DNA from 3 places in the Blautia sp. AF14-40 genome. Region 2 is predicted to be linked to each of the others. Evidence: predicted binding sites of a transcription regulator. Region 2 holds the regulator's gene; each other region holds the start of a gene.
What was found. Region 2 encodes Rex, which represses fermentation and respiration genes when NADH is low (regulators of the CRP and FNR family bind a similar motif). Its sites were predicted from a motif close to ATTGTTAANTANTTAACAAT; they were not measured.

Region 1: a site for Rex is predicted at 2,185-2,204, ahead of DWW13_RS02680 (L-lactate dehydrogenase). Genes of this name have one in related genera too.
Region 3: a site for Rex is predicted at 1,199-1,218, ahead of DWW13_RS15360 (iron-sulfur cluster assembly scaffold protein). Genes of this name have one in related genera too.

What each region holds. Positions count from the first base shown of each region.
Region 1 is NZ_QUHK01000002.1:156,549-162,098, reverse strand. It holds gene DWW13_RS02690 (4Fe-4S dicluster domain-containing protein) at 1-163, opposite strand, end outside; gene DWW13_RS02685 (CoB--CoM heterodisulfide reductase iron-sulfur subunit B family protein) at 160-957, opposite strand; gene DWW13_RS02680 (L-lactate dehydrogenase) at 1,164-2,111, opposite strand; gene DWW13_RS02675 (Mur ligase family protein) at 2,615-4,165, opposite strand; gene DWW13_RS02670 (MATE family efflux transporter) at 4,267-5,550, opposite strand, start outside.
Region 2 is NZ_QUHK01000008.1:10,959-16,508, reverse strand. It holds gene DWW13_RS19740 (hypothetical protein) at 1-1, opposite strand, end outside; gene DWW13_RS07825 (NAD(P)H-hydrate dehydratase) at 53-1,561, opposite strand; gene DWW13_RS07820 (redox-sensing transcriptional repressor Rex) at 1,651-2,307, opposite strand; gene DWW13_RS07815 (ABC-F family ATP-binding cassette domain-containing protein) at 2,462-4,387, shown strand; gene DWW13_RS07810 (NADP-dependent isocitrate dehydrogenase) at 4,486-5,550, opposite strand, start outside.
Region 3 is NZ_QUHK01000029.1:15,531-21,080, forward strand. It holds gene DWW13_RS15355 (GGGtGRT protein) at 1-361, opposite strand, end outside; gene DWW13_RS15360 (iron-sulfur cluster assembly scaffold protein) at 387-1,079, opposite strand; gene DWW13_RS15365 (acyltransferase) at 1,304-1,969, opposite strand; gene DWW13_RS15370 (DNA topoisomerase) at 2,018-4,120, opposite strand; gene DWW13_RS15375 (formate/nitrite transporter family protein) at 4,117-4,875, opposite strand; gene DWW13_RS15380 (hypothetical protein) at 5,026-5,217, shown strand; cyclic di-GMP riboswitch class I at 5,373-5,448, shown strand; gene DWW13_RS15385 (ABC transporter substrate-binding protein) at 5,548-5,550, shown strand, end outside.

The DNA of each region.
Region 1 (5,550 bases), on a different contig from region 2:
GTGCTTCCACATCGCCGTTCTGTACATAGGATACGAACTGATGCGGACGGATGTCCATTTCGTTATAAGCAGGACAGGATGCGGAACATTTACCGCATTTCATACATTTTCTGGTATCCACACCGGCGATGGCACGGATTTCATCGGATGTTGCAATTTTCATGCCTGCACCTCCTCTTTGATGCCGAGTGCTTCTGCAAGAAGCTCGGTAAAGTAGGTAACCGGAAGACCTTCTTTTGTTCCGTTATTGCGCAGGTTGTACATGCAAAGCGGACATGCAGTGATCAGTTCTTCTGCTCCTTTGTAGGATGCGGATACCATGATCTGGTCTACCATGTTGGATGCCATTTTCTTTTCTTTGAGGGATATGTAGCCGCCGCAGCACTCATTTCTCATCGGATATACGACCGGTGTCGCGCCAAGGGCCTTGATAAAGTCTTCAATGATTGTCGGATTTTCCGGATCGTCAAACTGCATTGTGGTGCTCGGACGAAGCAGCATACAGCCGTAATATGCGCCGATTTTTCTTCCTTTTAATGGGTTTACCACTTTCTCTTTGATCTTGTCAAATCCAACGACGTCACGCAGCACTTCCAGATAATGAAGTACTTTCGTTTCGCCAAGATATGGCTCGGAAAGAGCCATGTAGTTGTTTACTTTTGTCTGAATGTCTTCTACATTCGCCATGTCATCGTTTACGCGTTTGATCACGTGATGACAGGCGGAACAGACTGTGATCAGATCCTGTCCTTTTTCTTTGGCGTCTGCTAAGGCGCGAACCGAAGAAAGTTTTGTGGCGATTTCATCGGATGCCTGTGGATACACAGCTCCGCAGCACTGCCAGTTTTCAATTTCTTCCAGTTCAAATCCCAGAACTTTTGCGCACTCTCTGGCATAATGATCCAGATCTTTTGCTTTGTTCTTCAGCGTACAGCCCGGAAAATAACTGTAGGTCATGGAATTGCTCCTTTCTTACTTGCTCCTGTTGGTTTCCATTTTTCCTGCGGTATCTTCTGTCCGGCACCGGAAAAGTTTCCGGTACTCTTTTTATGTACACCCGGCGGAAAATTTCTTCAGGCGCACGTTAAGGCAGTGGGAGATACCGCTCTTTCGCACTTTCTGCCACTGCCATAAATTTTATGTTTTGAGCTTATTGCCCGCTCTTAGTGCTCGATCTGTGCGATAACTGCTTTTAATGCGTCGGCACTTGCTTTGAGTTTTTCTACTTCCTCTTTTGTCATACGCATCGGAATCTTGCCCTGTACGCCTTTCGGTCCAACGAGGGTCAGTGTGCTTAAGCATACATCCTCGATGCCGTACTCACCGTGCATCATGGAAGATACGGTTGCTACAGAATCGGAAGAAGAAAGAATGGTTGCTACCAGTTTGCATACTGCAACAGATACTGCATAGAAAGTAGCTCCTTTGTTTGCAATAACCTGTCCGCCGGAAGTTCTTACGTACTCCAGCATAGCATCTTTGTCGATCTTGGTTACGTTCCTGCCCATTTTTTCTACGGTCTCGTAGTACTCGTCCAGACTGACACCGGAAACGTAAGCGCCGCTCCACGGAATGAAGGAAGTATCGCCGTGCTCACCGAATACGTAAGCGTGGATGTTTTTCTGGGCAATGTTGAGGTGTTCAGACAGTCCGCAGCGAAGTCTCGCGGAATCCAGCATGGTACCAGAACCAAGGATCTGGTTTTCCGGAAGTCCGGAGATCTTTGTAAACACGTAGGTCATGATATCAACCGGGTTGCTTACAATGATGTAGATGGCATTCGGAGCCGCTTTTACGATTTCCGGTGTGATGGATTTTAAGATGTTTACGTTGGTCTGGGTCAGCTCAATACGGGTCTGGCCAGGCTTTCTTGCAATACCGGAAGTAATAATTACGATATCAGAGTCCTTGGCATCCTCATACTCACCTGCGATGATGGAGACCGGATCGCGGAAGCAGGTACCCTGCGCGATATCCATAACCTCTCCCTCTACTTTTTTCTTGTTAATATCGATGAGAACAATCTCAGACGCGATGTCTTCGTTCGACAGTGTATAGGCGATCGTAGATCCAACGCTTCCAGCTCCAATGATGGTAATCTTGCTGCTCATAAATACTCCTTTCTAAAATACCCCTAGTTGGTTTTTGTGATTGATAAATTTTTCACTTTCCTTATCATAGCACTATGACAAGAATTTAACAAGTGTTTTTTTCGAGCATTTTCGTGAAATCTTTTTTCTCACTGAGCCCGTACGCTTCCAGAAGGGGTGTTCTGGATATATTTCAATACAATTATACCATTTTTTGTTCTTTTTCACAAGAATTCTTTCCAAAAACTTACAGCTTTGTCCTTCATCCCGCAGAATTCGTCTTTTTCCGCATGGTTCCCGGGTTTTTGCTTTCTGTGTTTAGTTTCACAAGTCTAACTTTCGTTCGTTATATTTTTAACAACTTTTCGTCATACGGGCTAGTTTCTGTCCTTCTTTTCTACATTTTGTAGGATGTATCCGCCAAATTTCCTGTCTGATTTTCATTTCTGCTGCCGCCAGACGCAAAAAAGACACGGATTTTTCTGTTCCGTGTCTTTTTTGCTCTGTTTTTTCTGTTTTTGCTTCTATTCTTCTGTTTCACGAGCCGTTGCCGCTTCGGCAAATGCATTTCCATATTCGGCAAGCGCCTCTTTTGCATAGACGGCATCTGACCGGTACGGCACATTTCCGTTTCCGACGTGCATCGTCACGTCCGCGCCTTTTCCAAGGATCAGAACAACCTCTCCCGGTACGGCGCCAAGAATCGCCTCCCGGATTGCTGCTCCGCGGTCCATGCGGATCTGGAAGGATGCACCTTCCTTTGCTATGTACCCGCCGATCTCCTCACAGATCGCCTGCGGATCTTCGTTTCCCGGATCATCCGGTACGAGGAAAATCCGGTCCGCCCGTTTTCCGGAAATCTCACCCATATCTTTTCTGCGGTTGAATGCTTTTCCGCCCGGGGTTCCGAACACAACGCTTACGCGGCTCCCCGGATATTCGAGTGCTACGGTATCAAACATTTTTTCAAAACTCAGGCCATTGTGCGCGAAATCCACGATCGCCGTGACCTCGCCCGCGCTGCTCTCATACGTCTCCATCCTTCCCGGAACGGTGACGCCAAGGAGGCTTTCCTTGATCAGCGAAACCGGGATTCCCATCGACCAGGCAGCCGCAATGGCAGCTACGGCATTCTCCACATTGAAGGCTCCGTGCACCGGCAGGGTAAAATCTTCCGAGAAATCCGGTCCTGCCACATGGAAATAGAATTTTCCTCTGCCCGGCTTGATATCACTCACGCGGATTACAGCATTTTCTTTCGATCCAAACGTAACGACGCGCTCACATTTTGCCGCAGCTTTCAGGATTTCCCCGATATGGTCGCTGTCCAGGTTCACGCAGGCGCAGGTGCAGCGGTCGAAGATCTTTAATTTCGACTGGAAATAATCATCAAAATCCTTGTGCTCCGTCGGGCTGATGTGGTCCTTGGAGATGTTCAGGAAAATGGCGGTATCAAAATGCGTGTTTCCGACTCTCTCGTATTTGAGCGCCTGGGAGGATACTTCCATCACCATATGGGAAAGGCCTGCATCTACGGCATTGCGCATATGACGGCACAGCTCCAGGGATTCCGGCGTGGTGAGCGTTGATGCTTCTCTCGTCTTTCCGTCGTAATATTCAATCGAACTTAACAGTGCACATCCGTTTCCGCCCTGTTTTTTCAGGCAGGCATCGAGCATCGACTGCAGGTAGTAGGCTGTCGTTGTCTTTCCTTTTGTTCCGGTCAGCGCCGTGACATGCAGCGACTTTGCCGGATAATCGTAAAACGCCTCACCCAGCACAAACTGTGCTTTTCTGGCATCGTTGACGATGAGCGCCGGAATTTCTTTTCCCGCTTCGTATTTTTTTTCACTTACATAGGCAACAGCACCGCGGTTTACGGCGTCTTTTAAGTATGCCTCTTTGAATGCAGCTCCTTTGCAGAGAAACAGCGTTCCCTGATCCGCTCCGCCCGAAAAATACGTTACGAGGGTAACGGGTCTGTCCTCTCCTTCTTTTCCTTCCGGCTCTGCAAATTCCACCAGAAGGCCTTCCTGCTCCAGAAGTTTCTTATATTCTAATACCGACTGTTTCATAGGATATCTTCCTCTCTTCTATGGGATTCTTTTTCAGCTTTCCTAAAATCCAGGCTCCATTATACCAGAATTGAAACAGCTTGTCCATCTTGCGGCACGGCTTACATCATCTGCGCATTTTTCTCAAAAAGAGAACGAAGCGTTTTTGCGCAGTACAGGTACGCCGGAACGAGAAACAGATCGGCGAGAATCCATGCCACCGGGCTTGCGAAGCAGACTGCGGTGTAACCAAAATACGGAACCAGGAAAAAGGCTACCACCGAACGGCCGATCATCTCGCAGACGCCGGCAAGGATTGCAAATTTGCTGAAGCCCATGCCCTGCACGGTAAAGCGTACGACATTGACAAGGGTCAGCGGAATGTAAAATACCATGTTGATCAGCAGCATCTGACGCGCCTGGTCGAGGATGACCGTCTCAGATGCATCTACAAAGAGAAGCGAAATCTGGCGGGACCACAGAAACATGACTCCTAAAATGACCACGGAATACACGCTTCCAATAATGGAACTTGTCAAAATACCGGTGTTGACACGATCCATCTTCTTCGCACCGACGTTCTGTCCGGCATACGTCGCCATAGTGGAGCCGAGCGCGTCGAACGGGCAGCAGCAGAACATGGAAATTTTACCGGCAGCCGTAACAGATGCAACCGCCGTGGAACCAAGGCCGTTGACAGCGGTCTGCAAAATAACACTTCCGATCGCGGTGATTGAATACTGCAGTCCCATCGGGATTCCCATATTGCACAGATTAAGCACATAATGCTTGTGCAGCTTCCAGTCCTCTCTCGTAAAAGCAAGGATAGTGAATTTTTTCTTCATATAAAAGAGACACAGGAATCCAGAGACTCCCTGCGCGATAATCGTCGCCCACGCGGTTCCCGCTACTCCCATCGGGCGGACCAGCGCAAGATCTAGCACGATATTCAGTATTGAAGAGATACCGAGGAAAATCAGTGGGGAGCGGCTGTCGCCGAGGCTCCGCATGATTGCTGATGTCTGGTTATAGAGCACCATAAGCGGAATTCCGAGGAAAATAACAAAGATGTAAGCGTATGCACCGTCCAGAATATCGGACGGGGTTTTCATCAGAATCAGAATGTCGCGGCACCAGATGCAGACAAGAACGGTCATCACCACGGAAAGAATACCGGCCAGGACGGCTCCATTTCCTACATACCGGCACAGCGCTTTCCGGTCTCCTGCCCCGAACATCTGCGCAACCGGAATTGCAAATCCGCTGCAGACTCCCATACAGAATCCCACGATCATAAAGTTGATCGAACCTGTGCTTCCAACAGCCGCGAGCGCTTTCGCGCCTAAGAATTTTCCTACAATAATCGTATCGACCATGCTGTAAAACTGCTGGAACAGCATGCCGAG
Region 2 (5,550 bases):
AAAAAGTCCGCCCAGAGTCCTTTTGGGAACCCGTGATTCTGATCTGCTTTGCTCAGATTGACTGCAATCCTCTGATAATCTCGGATGCTGTTACATAGGAAGCACTGCTTTTTTCTTCCGCAGCCTCTCCCGCCTTTCCATGCGCATATGCCGCCAGTGCCGCTGTTTTGGCAAGGCTGATTTTTTTCTCGTTTTTTTCACACTGACGTTTTGCTGCAAAGGCGCCTGTGATTCCCGCGAGCACATCGCCGCTTCCCGCCGTCGCAAGCGCACTGCTTCCGCTTGTGTTTATGTAATACTGCTCACGCCCTTCCTCTGCTGTCACGGTTACGGAATCCTTTCGTACACAGCAGGCCTGGTATTTTTCGGCTGCCCTTCCGGCGCTTCCTGCCGGGTCACGCTGGCATTCTGCAATGGTCATGTGCAGCAGCCGTGCAAGCTCTCCTACATGAGGCGTTAAAATTTTTTCTGCCCGGCAGCCCGAAAGAATCTCTGCATCTTCTGCAATCAGGTTCAGCGCATCTGCATCCAGAACAAGAGGAACTTCTGTGTGCTGCACCGTAAAAACGAGCAGTTCTTTTGCCGTCCGGCTTTTGGAAAGTCCCGGTCCCGCAACAACAGCGTCCGCCCAGGCGAGATCCTGCAGCAGGGCTTCTTCCGGAAGCGGCTCATCCTCCTTCCAGAAATCCGCCATTGCTTCCGGCAGGGCACAGAAAAGCGGCGTACGGTTTCTTTCCTCTGTCACAACCTTTACCATGCCGGCACCGGATGCAAGGACTGCCCTGGCACACAAAACAGCGGCTCCGCACATGGCACCGGAACCGGCAAGTACCAGCACCTTTCCGAAGGTTCCCTTATTTCCCATCGGCGTGCGGGTAAGAAACCGGTCCAGATCTTCTTTTTCCACTGAACCGTACCAGGGCGTCTCCTCTTCTCCTGCATCAAAGCCGATTCCGATATCACGGATCAGGACCTCTCCGGCATATCGTTTTCCGGGATCAAAGAGAAGCCCTGGCTTTGCACAGGCAAATGTCACCGTGGCTCTGGCTTTCACCGCCGCATCAAGGACCTCTCCGGTATCCGTGTGGATCCCCGAAGGGATGTCCACGGCAAGAACAGGAACACCGCTTGCGCAGATTGCTTCCACTGCCCTCCGGTACTCCCCTGCCAGCGGACGGGATACGCCAATTCCAAAGATGGCATCTATGATAACAGTATATTCCCGGAAATCCGGATTCTTAACCTCACGGACCCCATAATTTTCCGCAATTTTCTTCTGTGCTCTCATGCCTTCACTGTATTTTTCCGGATTTCCAAGACAGAACAGTTCCGCATCCACCCCTTTCGTCTTTAAAATCCGTGCAATTGCCGCACCGTCCCCTCCATTATTTCCGGGACCGCACACAGCAAGGACTTTTCCTGTATCCCATGTTCCATTTTGAAGCTCCTCCACGCAGGACAGCGCTGCGCGCTCCATCAGTACCAGGGACGGTACCCCCATGGTTTCGATCGTATTGCGGTCTGCCTGCTTCATCTGTGCTGCTGTAAGAATCCGTTTCATCGCTTTTCCTCCTTTTCCTGCCTTATCCGGAAAGTGAACAGAAAAAGTCTCCGGTTTCCCGAAGACTCTCCTGCTTTTGTTTTGGTTTCTTAATTGTTCTTTGGATGCTCCGCCTCATATCTGGTCAGATTGTAGGAGAGACGCATCAGACTTTCGGAAAGATGGACGTTCTCGACGATCACATCTTTCGGAAGTTTTAAGTTTAGATCGGTATGTGCAAAATTCCAGATTGCTTTTACACCGTTGTCCACGAGAATCTCTGCCATCTCTACCGCTTTTGCTTTTGGCAGTGTCAAAGCCGCAATCTCTACATGGTGTTCCTTGATAAATTCCGGAAGCTCGTCCGCCATGCGGATTTCAATTCCGCGCACGGAGATTCCTTTTAATACCGGGTTGACGTCAAAAATACCGACCGTTTTGAATCCGCTTCTTTCAAAGGCCGCATAATTAGCAAGCGCCTGTCCCAGATTTCCGGCTCCGACAAAAATCATATTGTGGACTCTGTCCAGACCTAAAATTTTTCCAATCTCGCTGTACAGATACCGCACGTTATAACCATACCCCTGCTGGCCGAAGCCGCCGAAATTATTTAAATCCTGGCGAATCTGGGAAGCTGTCACTTTCATCCGCTCGCTCAGCTCACCGGAAGAGATCCGTTCTACTCCGTCCTCCAGCAATTCGCCCAGGTAACGATAATATCTAGGAAGTCTTTTGATAACTGCCCGCGAAATTCCTTTTTCTTCCAAGATAAATTCCTCCTTATTTACACCTGCATATATTCATATTATATATGGTTGATAGAAAATTGTCAAAGATTTCTTGAAATTTTGTGTATTACTCTCTATAATAAGGATGGTGTATTATGTCAAAATACAGAAATATGTTATCTGGAGGAACCACATGATTCTTGCATGTCAGAATATCTCGAAAGCATTCGGGACAACGGAAATTATCAAAAATGCATCTTTTCATATAGAAGAACGCGAAAAAACCGCACTGGTCGGCATCAACGGTGCCGGAAAATCGACGCTGTTAAAAATCATCATCGGCGAAATGAGGGCCGATGAGGGAGAGGTCATCCTCTCCAAAGGAAAGACGATGGGCTATCTCGCCCAGCATCAGGATCTGACCGGACACCTTTCCATTTACCAGGAAGTGCTGACCGCGAAACAGAATCTGATCGATATGGAGGAACGCCTCCGTCAGATGGAAAGTGATATGAATACAAAATCCGGTGCAGAGCTGGATGAACTTCTTTCCACCTACACCCGCCTCTCCCATACCTTTGAACTGGAAAACGGATACGCGTACCGCAGTGAAGTCGTCGGTGTTTTAAAAGGTCTTGGCTTTTCCGAGAGCGATTTTGAAAAACAGGTGGACTCCCTCTCCGGCGGTCAGAAGACCCGCGTGGCACTTGGTAAACTGCTGCTCACCAAACCGGACATCATTCTGCTCGACGAGCCGACCAACCACCTCGATATGGACTCGATCTCCTGGCTCGAAACGTATCTTTTAAATTACAGCGGAGCCGTCCTGATCGTCTCCCATGACCGTTACTTTCTCGACCGCGTTGTCACAAAAGTCGTTGAAGTGGACAATAAAAAAGTAACAACTTTTGAGGGAAACTATACCGCCTACAGTCAAAAAAAAGCAATGCTCCGTGAAGCCGCTTACCATGCCTGGGTCAACCAGCAGCAGGAAATCCACCATCAGGAAGAAGTCATTGCAAAGCTGAAATCTTTCAACCGCGAGAAATCCATCAAACGCGCCGAGAGCCGTGAAAAAATGCTGGACAAAATGGATGTGCTGGAAAAGCCGACCGAAGTACGCTCCGATATGCGGATCCGTCTGGAACCGCGCATCACAAGCGGAAACGATGTGCTGACCGTCGAGCACCTCTCCAAAGCCTTCCCGGGACAGACGCTTTTCCAGGATCTGAATTTCGAAATCAAGCGCGGGGAGCGCGTCGCAATCATCGGAAACAACGGAACGGGAAAAACGACGATCTTAAAGATCTTAAACGAAGTCATCCGCCCGGATGCCGGCTCTTTTACACTTGGAAGCCGTGTACAGATCGGTTACTACGATCAGGAGCATCAGGTGCTCCACATGGAAAAGACCATTTTCCAGGAGATTTCCGACGCGTATCCGTATCTGACAAACACCGAAATCCGAAATGTGCTGGCCGCCTTCCTGTTTACAAACGACGATGTCTTCCAACCGATTCATACCTTGAGCGGCGGTGAGCGCGGACGAATTTCTCTTGCCAAGCTGATGCTCTCGAACGCCAACTTCCTGATCCTCGACGAGCCGACCAACCACCTCGATATCGTATCAAAGGAGATTCTGGAAAACGCGCTGAAGGATTACACTGGAACGGTACTGTACGTTTCCCACGACCGTTACTTTATCAATCAGACTGCAACCCGGATTCTGGAGCTGACGGGACAAACACTCGTCAACTATATCGGAAATTACGATTACTATCTGGAGAAAAAAGAAGAGCTGACCCGCATCTATGCTCCTGCTGCCGATGCCGCCGCTCCGGAAGAAACAGCGGCTCCTTCCGAAGCCTCCTCCACAAAGCTGGACTGGAAAGCGCAGAAAGAAGAACAGGCACGTCTCCGCAAGAAAGAAAACGAGCTGAAAAAGACGGAGAAACGAATTGAAGAGCTTGAGACACGCGATTCGGAAATTGATGAGGAAATGTCGAAACCGGAAGTCGCAACGAATGTGGCAGAGTGTGTGAAATTAAGCAAAGAGAAAGCAGAGATTGCCGCGGAACTCGAAGAGCTGTATGAAAAATGGGAAGAGCTTGCCGAATAGGCCTGGTTTTCCCCGGAAAATTCAAAACAGAAAAAGCCGGTCCGGCGCATCCCTTTTTGCGGGAATGCCGGATCGGCTTTCTTTTTTGCTTCGTTTAATTATTTCTCCAGCTCCTCGCGGATGGCCAGGATGAAATCACGGCTGTTTAATACGGTCGGATTTTCCATGGTGGTGATCAGCGCAAGGTCTTTTGTCATTTTTCCGCTCTCGATCGTTGCGATCGTTGCTTTTTCCAGACGGTCTGCAAATGCGGAAAGTTCTGCGTTTCCATCCATTTCCCCGCGTTTTCTGAGTGCGCCGGTCCATGCAAAAATGGTGGCCACGGAGTTGGTGGATGTCTCCTCACCTTTTAAGTGACGGTAATAGTGGCGCTGTACGGTTCCGTGCGCAGCCTCGTACTCGTAATATCCGTGCGGGGATACGAGAACAGAAGTCATCATCGCAAGGGAACCGAAGGCGGAGGATACCATGTCGCTCATGACATCGCCGTCGTAGTTCTTGCAGGCCCAGATAAAGCCGCCCTCTGCTTTCATGATGCGGGCAACGGCGTCGTCGATCAGAGTGTAGAAGTAGGTAATGCCTGCTTCTGCAAATTTCTCTTTGTACTCTGCATCGAAGATCTCCTGGAAGATATCCTTGAAGCGGTGATCATACTTCTTGGAAATCGTATCCTTGCTTGCAAACCACAGATCCTGTTTCGTGGACAGTGCGTACTCGAAACAGCTTCTCGCAAAGCTTTCTATGGAGTTATCCAGATTGTGCATGCCCTGAATGACACCGGCGCCGGTGAAGTTGTGGATCAGCTCTCTTGTCTCGGTGCCGTCCTCAGCCGTATAAACCAGCTCTGCTTTTCCCGGTCCCGGAATGCGCATTTCTGCATTTTTATAGACATCTCCGTATGCATGACGGGCAATCGTGATCGGTTTTTTCCAGTTGCGCACGCACGGCTCGATGCCTTTTACGACAATCGGGGTACGGAAAACGGTTCCGTCGAGCATGGCACGGATCGTTCCGTTCGGGCTCTTCCACATTTCTTTCAGATTGTACTCGGTCATACGCGCTGCATTCGGCGTAATGGTGGCACATTTGACTGCTACACCGTATTTCTTGGTAGCGTTTGCGGAATCTACGGTTACCTGATCGTTCGTCTCGTTTCTGTGTTC
Region 3 (5,550 bases), on a different contig from region 2:
ATGCGAAGCACTCGGTGTCCTCTTCCAGAAGCATTTTACCAAGGTTACCATGGCCAAGACCAACTTTACGCTGATCTGCTACAGAACCCGGGATACAGAAGGACTGAAGTCCCTCACCGATTGCTGCAGCAGCTTCAGAAGCTTTGCGGCATCCTTTTTTGATTGCGATTGCTGCGCCTACAGTGTAAGCCCATTTTGCATTCTCGAAGCAGATTGGCTGAATGCCTTCGATCATTTTGTATACATCAAGGCCAGCAGCTTTTGTAACTTCTGCAGCTTCTTCGATGGAGTTGATTCCGTACTCAGCAAGCTTAGCCAGAATCTGTTTCTCTCTTCTTTCATATGATTCAAATAAAGCCATTTTCCTATCCTCCTAAATTATCTGATTACTCTTTTCTCGGGTCAACGATCTTAACAGCATCAGCAACACGTCCGTACTGTCCGCTTGCTTTTTCGAAAGCTGTGTTTGCATCATCGCCGGCTTTGATGAAGTCCATCATCTTTCCGAAGTTGATGAATTTGTAACCGATAATCTCATCATCTGCATCCAGAGCGATACCTGTTACATAACCGTCGGTCATCTCCAGGTAACGAGGTCCTTTTGCAAGAGTTCCGTACATGGTACCAACCTGGGAACGAAGTCCTTTACCAAGGTCTTCCAGGCCTGCGCCTACAACCAGTCCGTCCTCGGAGAATGCACTCTGGCTTCTTCCGTAAACGATCTGCAGGAAGAGCTCTCTCATAGCAGTATTGATAGCATCACACACAAGGTCAGTATTCAGTGCCTCAAGGATGGTAAGTCCTGGCAGAATCTCAGATGCCATAGCTGCAGAATGAGTCATTCCTGAACATCCGATGGTCTCAACGAGAGCTTCCTGGATAACGCCCTCTTTTACGTTCAGAGTCAGCTTGCAGGTACCCTGCTGCGGTGCGCACCAGCCAATACCGTGAGTGAATCCGGAAATGTCTTTGATTTCTTTTGCTTTTACCCATTTTGCTTCCTCCGGAATCGGAGCTGCACCGTGATGCACGCCCTGGGCAACCGGACACATCATTTCTACTTCGTGTGAATAAGTCATTGTTAAACTCCTTTCAAATATGTACTTATTTGAGCTTTTGTCTTTCGAACGGACTGTTTCCAGCCTGTTCACAGACCTATGGTTATTGTCTCACAAAATTGGTCATTCGTCCAGCATATTTTGATAAAAAATTGCAAAGACCACCGGAAAACGATAAAATTTCCGGCGGTCTTTTAAATCAATCGGTTTGGTTTTCTCTCGATAAAAGAGAATTTTTTTAATTATCAGATTTTTTTGACAATTTCTTTCGCATTCTTAAAAATATGACCTGACGGGATCACACCGCGAACACAGGAGAGTGGATAAATGTTGGAATTTCTTCCGACAACCGTTCCCGGGTTCAATACGCTGTTACAGCCGACCTCAACTTCATCGCCGAGCATCGCACCGAATTTTTTCAGTCCGGTTTCGATCTGTTCATCTGCGCCTTTGACAACAACGAGCTTCTTATCGGATTTTACATTGGAAGTAATGGAACCGGCACCCATATGGGCTTTGTATCCAAGAACAGAGTCGCCGACATAGTTGTAATGCGGAACCTGTACTTTATTAAAGAGAATGACATTTTTCAGTTCGGTGGAGTTTCCAACGACAGCGCCTTCGCCGACGATGGCGTTTCCGCGGATAAAGGCACACTGACGGATCTCAGCGCCTTTTCCAATGATGCATGGGCCGTTAATGGAAGCGGTCGGTGCGATCACGGCATCTTTTGCGATCCAGACATTTTCGCCGCGGTTTTCGTATTCTGCCGGATCGAGTGTTTCGCCGAGTTCAAGAATAAAATCTTTAATGAGCGGAAGCACTTCCCATGGATACGTTTTGCCTTCAAAGATTTTTGCGGCAATGGTCTGGGTTAAATCATAAAGTTCAGAAATGGTTGCATCTTTCATGCGTGATTCATCCTTTCTTGTTTTAGTTCCTGTTTATCTTACCACATTTCAGGAGTTCTGTGTGCCCTTTTTTCTGGCGGTGGAATAGGACTTTGCAGAGGAATCTTCTGCAGCGGTACGTTTCCCGGTACGGGAGCGCGTGGAAGAGGCTTTTTTGTAATACGGCGCGGACGCATCAAAGCTGCTCTTTAGCTGGAACTGATTCCGCATCTGCTTCACATTTACCGTGTGGCGTGTCACAAAGTTTTCCAGTTTTCCCATATATTCCTCGGAGGTAATGGAGCCTTCCGCTACATAGGTAAGTCCCTTTTCCCAGCTTGCCGTCAGCTCCGGATTCAGAAGCGGGCGGATCGACTGGTGTACGACGTCGTAGATCATTTCGCCAAGCTGTGTCGGGGTGATAACCTGCGTCTTTTTGTTCAGAGCAAGATATTTGATAAAGACAAGCTTTTTCAGAATCTCAGCACGCGTCGCACTCGTTCCGATGCCGCTTCCCTTAATCTGTTCGCGCAGCTCCTCGTCTTCAATGAGCTGTCCGGCATTTTCCATTGCAAGGATCATCGAACCGGAGGTGTAGCGTTTTGGCGGAGAGGTTTCTCCTTCTTTGATAGAAAGGCCGAGAAGATTCAGCTCGCTGCCTTTCTGCAGCTGGGACAGCGCTGCAAGAAAAGAGGGATCGCAAGTCGTCTCGTCCTCCTTTCTGCCCTCGTCGTCCTCCTCTTTCTTACGGAAGAAAGAATACTGCATGACTTTTAAATAGCCCTCCTGCACGAGAACACGGAAGTTGGAGAAAAACTGCTCGCCGCCGATTTCGGTGACAAGAGCAACTTTCTGATAGACCGCCGGCGGATAGAAGATACCGAGAAAACGGCGGACAATCGTCTCATAAACTTTTGCGGAGAGTTCCGAGAGGTTCCGCAGATTGTTAAGGCCCTGTCCGGTCGGAATGATCGCATAGTGATCGGTAATCTGTTTATCGTTTGTATAGCGGGTGGAACCAATCTTTTTCCAGCTTTCGCCCTGCGAAATTTCATTTGCAAGGCCGCTGCAGATACCGTACTGCTGCAGGCCGCGCAGGTTTTTGCTGATTTCCCTGGCAACGGCAGAAGAAAGCACACGGGCATCGGTTCGCGGATAGGTAACCAGCTTTTTCTCGTAAAGCTCCTGAACAACTTTCAGCGTTTCATCCGGACTGATTTTGAAAAAGCGGGCACAGTCGTTTTGCAGCTCCGCAAGGTTGTAAAGCAGTGGCGCATTTTTATTTTCCTTTTTTCGCTCCATTTTCAGGACATGCGGGATCAGAGGATTCTGCATGCTTAATTCCTCGATCAGTTTCTGTGCGTCCTCTTTTTTCTGGAAGCCGTTCTCCTTATAGAGAAGCGGAGAGTTGAAGTAGCGGCTGCCTTTTACGGCGCGCCATTCCCCCTCAAAATTGCGTCCATTTAAGGAAAGACCGGCGATGACACGGTAGAATGGTGTTTTCACAAAGCTGCGGATTTCGCGCTCCCGGCGTACGACCATGCCGAGCACACATGTCATAACACGGCCGACGGAAATAGACTGATATTTAGTGCCGAGATACGATGCGACAGCGCTTCCGTATTTGAGCGAGAGAAGACGGGAAAAGTTAATGCCCATCAGGTAATCTTCTTTGGCGCGGAGATAAGCGGATGCCGAAAGATTGTCGTATTCACTTTCGTCCTTCGCTTCGCGGATACCGCGCAGGATTTCTTCTTCTGTCTGCGAGTCGATCCAGACACGCTTCTGTTTCTTGTCTTTGATACCGGCCATCTGCGCGACGAGACGATAGATGTATTCTCCCTCACGCCCGGAGTCGGTACAGACATAAATGGTTTCAATATCCTCCCGGTGGAGCAGGTTACTCACAATGGTGAACTGCTTTTTTACTTCCGGGATAATTTCATATTTGAAGTTTTCAGGCAAAAAAGGCAGGGTCTCGAGACTCCACCTTTTTAACGCAGGATCATATTTTTCCGGATAGCTCATCGTAACCAGGTGACCGACGCACCAGGTTACGACGGACTGATCCGACTCTAAGTATCCATCCCTGCGCTGCATATTCTGTTTTAACGCTTTTGCGAACTCCTGAGCAACGCTCGGTTTTTCCGCAATGTATAAAGATTTTGTCATTTATCTGCACTCATCATTCGAAGCGGCCAGGCAAGGAGCACACCGCCTCCTATTGCGTTTCCTATAGTTACAATGACCATACTTTTCAATGCGGCAGTCAGAGAAATGCCGCCTGGGACCAGAAGTGCAGCGGTAACAAAGGTGGCCATATTGGCAACGCAGTGTTCAAAACCGGCAACAACGAATCCGGTGATGCAAAGTATAATCATGAAAAATTTGGCAACTTCATTTTTGCATTTCATGCCGCAGGCAACGGCAAGGCAGACGAAGAAGTTGCAGAGAATGGCACGGAAAAACATTTCTCCGGCAGGAATGGAAAGTTTATTTCCAATAAATCCTGCGTAATAATCGGCAGTACCGGAAGCACCTGCCAGTACGAAAATTACGGAGAGAATCAGGCATCCGACAAAGTTTCCGATGTAGCTTACCAGCCATACTTTTCCAACCTGTGCCCAGGAGACTTTTTTGTCATAGGCCCCAAATGCCATAACAAGATTGTTTCCGGTGAAAAGCTCTGCACCGATAAAAACGATCAGCAGAACCGCAATGGCAAACACAATACCGCCAAGCAGTTTTCCCCAGGCAGGATCTGTACTCTGGAACGTATTGCCTACCACGTTGGAGAAAATCATGGCAACCACGATAAAGAAACCGGCCATGACTGCACGGAGAAAGTATTTCCCCGGGTGTTCTTTCAGCAGCCTTGCTTTGTTTACGGCTGCCTCTGAAAATTTTTGTACGTCATCATAAGGCATAGAATAACTCCTTTCTTATGTCCCGTAGGATGGACATATCCCCTCTCTTTTTGTCCGGGGGATGGTCTTTTTTTCCGGAGCAGCTTGCAAATGCTTCGGATTTCGCGCTTTCAACTTTGGCTATTATAGCATTTCCCGGAAAGATTCGCAATGAAGGAGGAAGAAAAAAGTATATTTCCACAGAAATGTCAGAAAATAAGGGGTGAAACGACAGATTGTATGATGAACTCAGAGGGATTGAAACAAGGATTGAAAGCTTTTTTAACCGAGTTAGCCACTTGCTCAAAGACAGGACTTCCAGAAAATATGATAGATATCATATTTCTGGAAGTTTTATTGTAAAATAATGTAACGTACTTAATAGGAGAACAGTTCGAGTATATGTATCGGCTGTTCTTTTTTTGTTTTTGAACGTTAAAATGTTAATTTTTTTCTTGTGTATAGTAGAACACTAAAGTATAATAAAATCAGTTTTTTGCATAAGATTAAAGCTATAATAAGGAAATTGGCAAACCAGATGAAAGTCTGGGACGCAAAGCTACAGGGCCTGTAAAATGGCAGCCAGTTGCATAAAATGAGGTGCACTGTCTGTCTGACGGTGCTTTTTTACGGTGTTATTTCACAGACGTAACAATAATGATTTTATCAGGAAAGAATGAGGAAAGTGAGAGTATG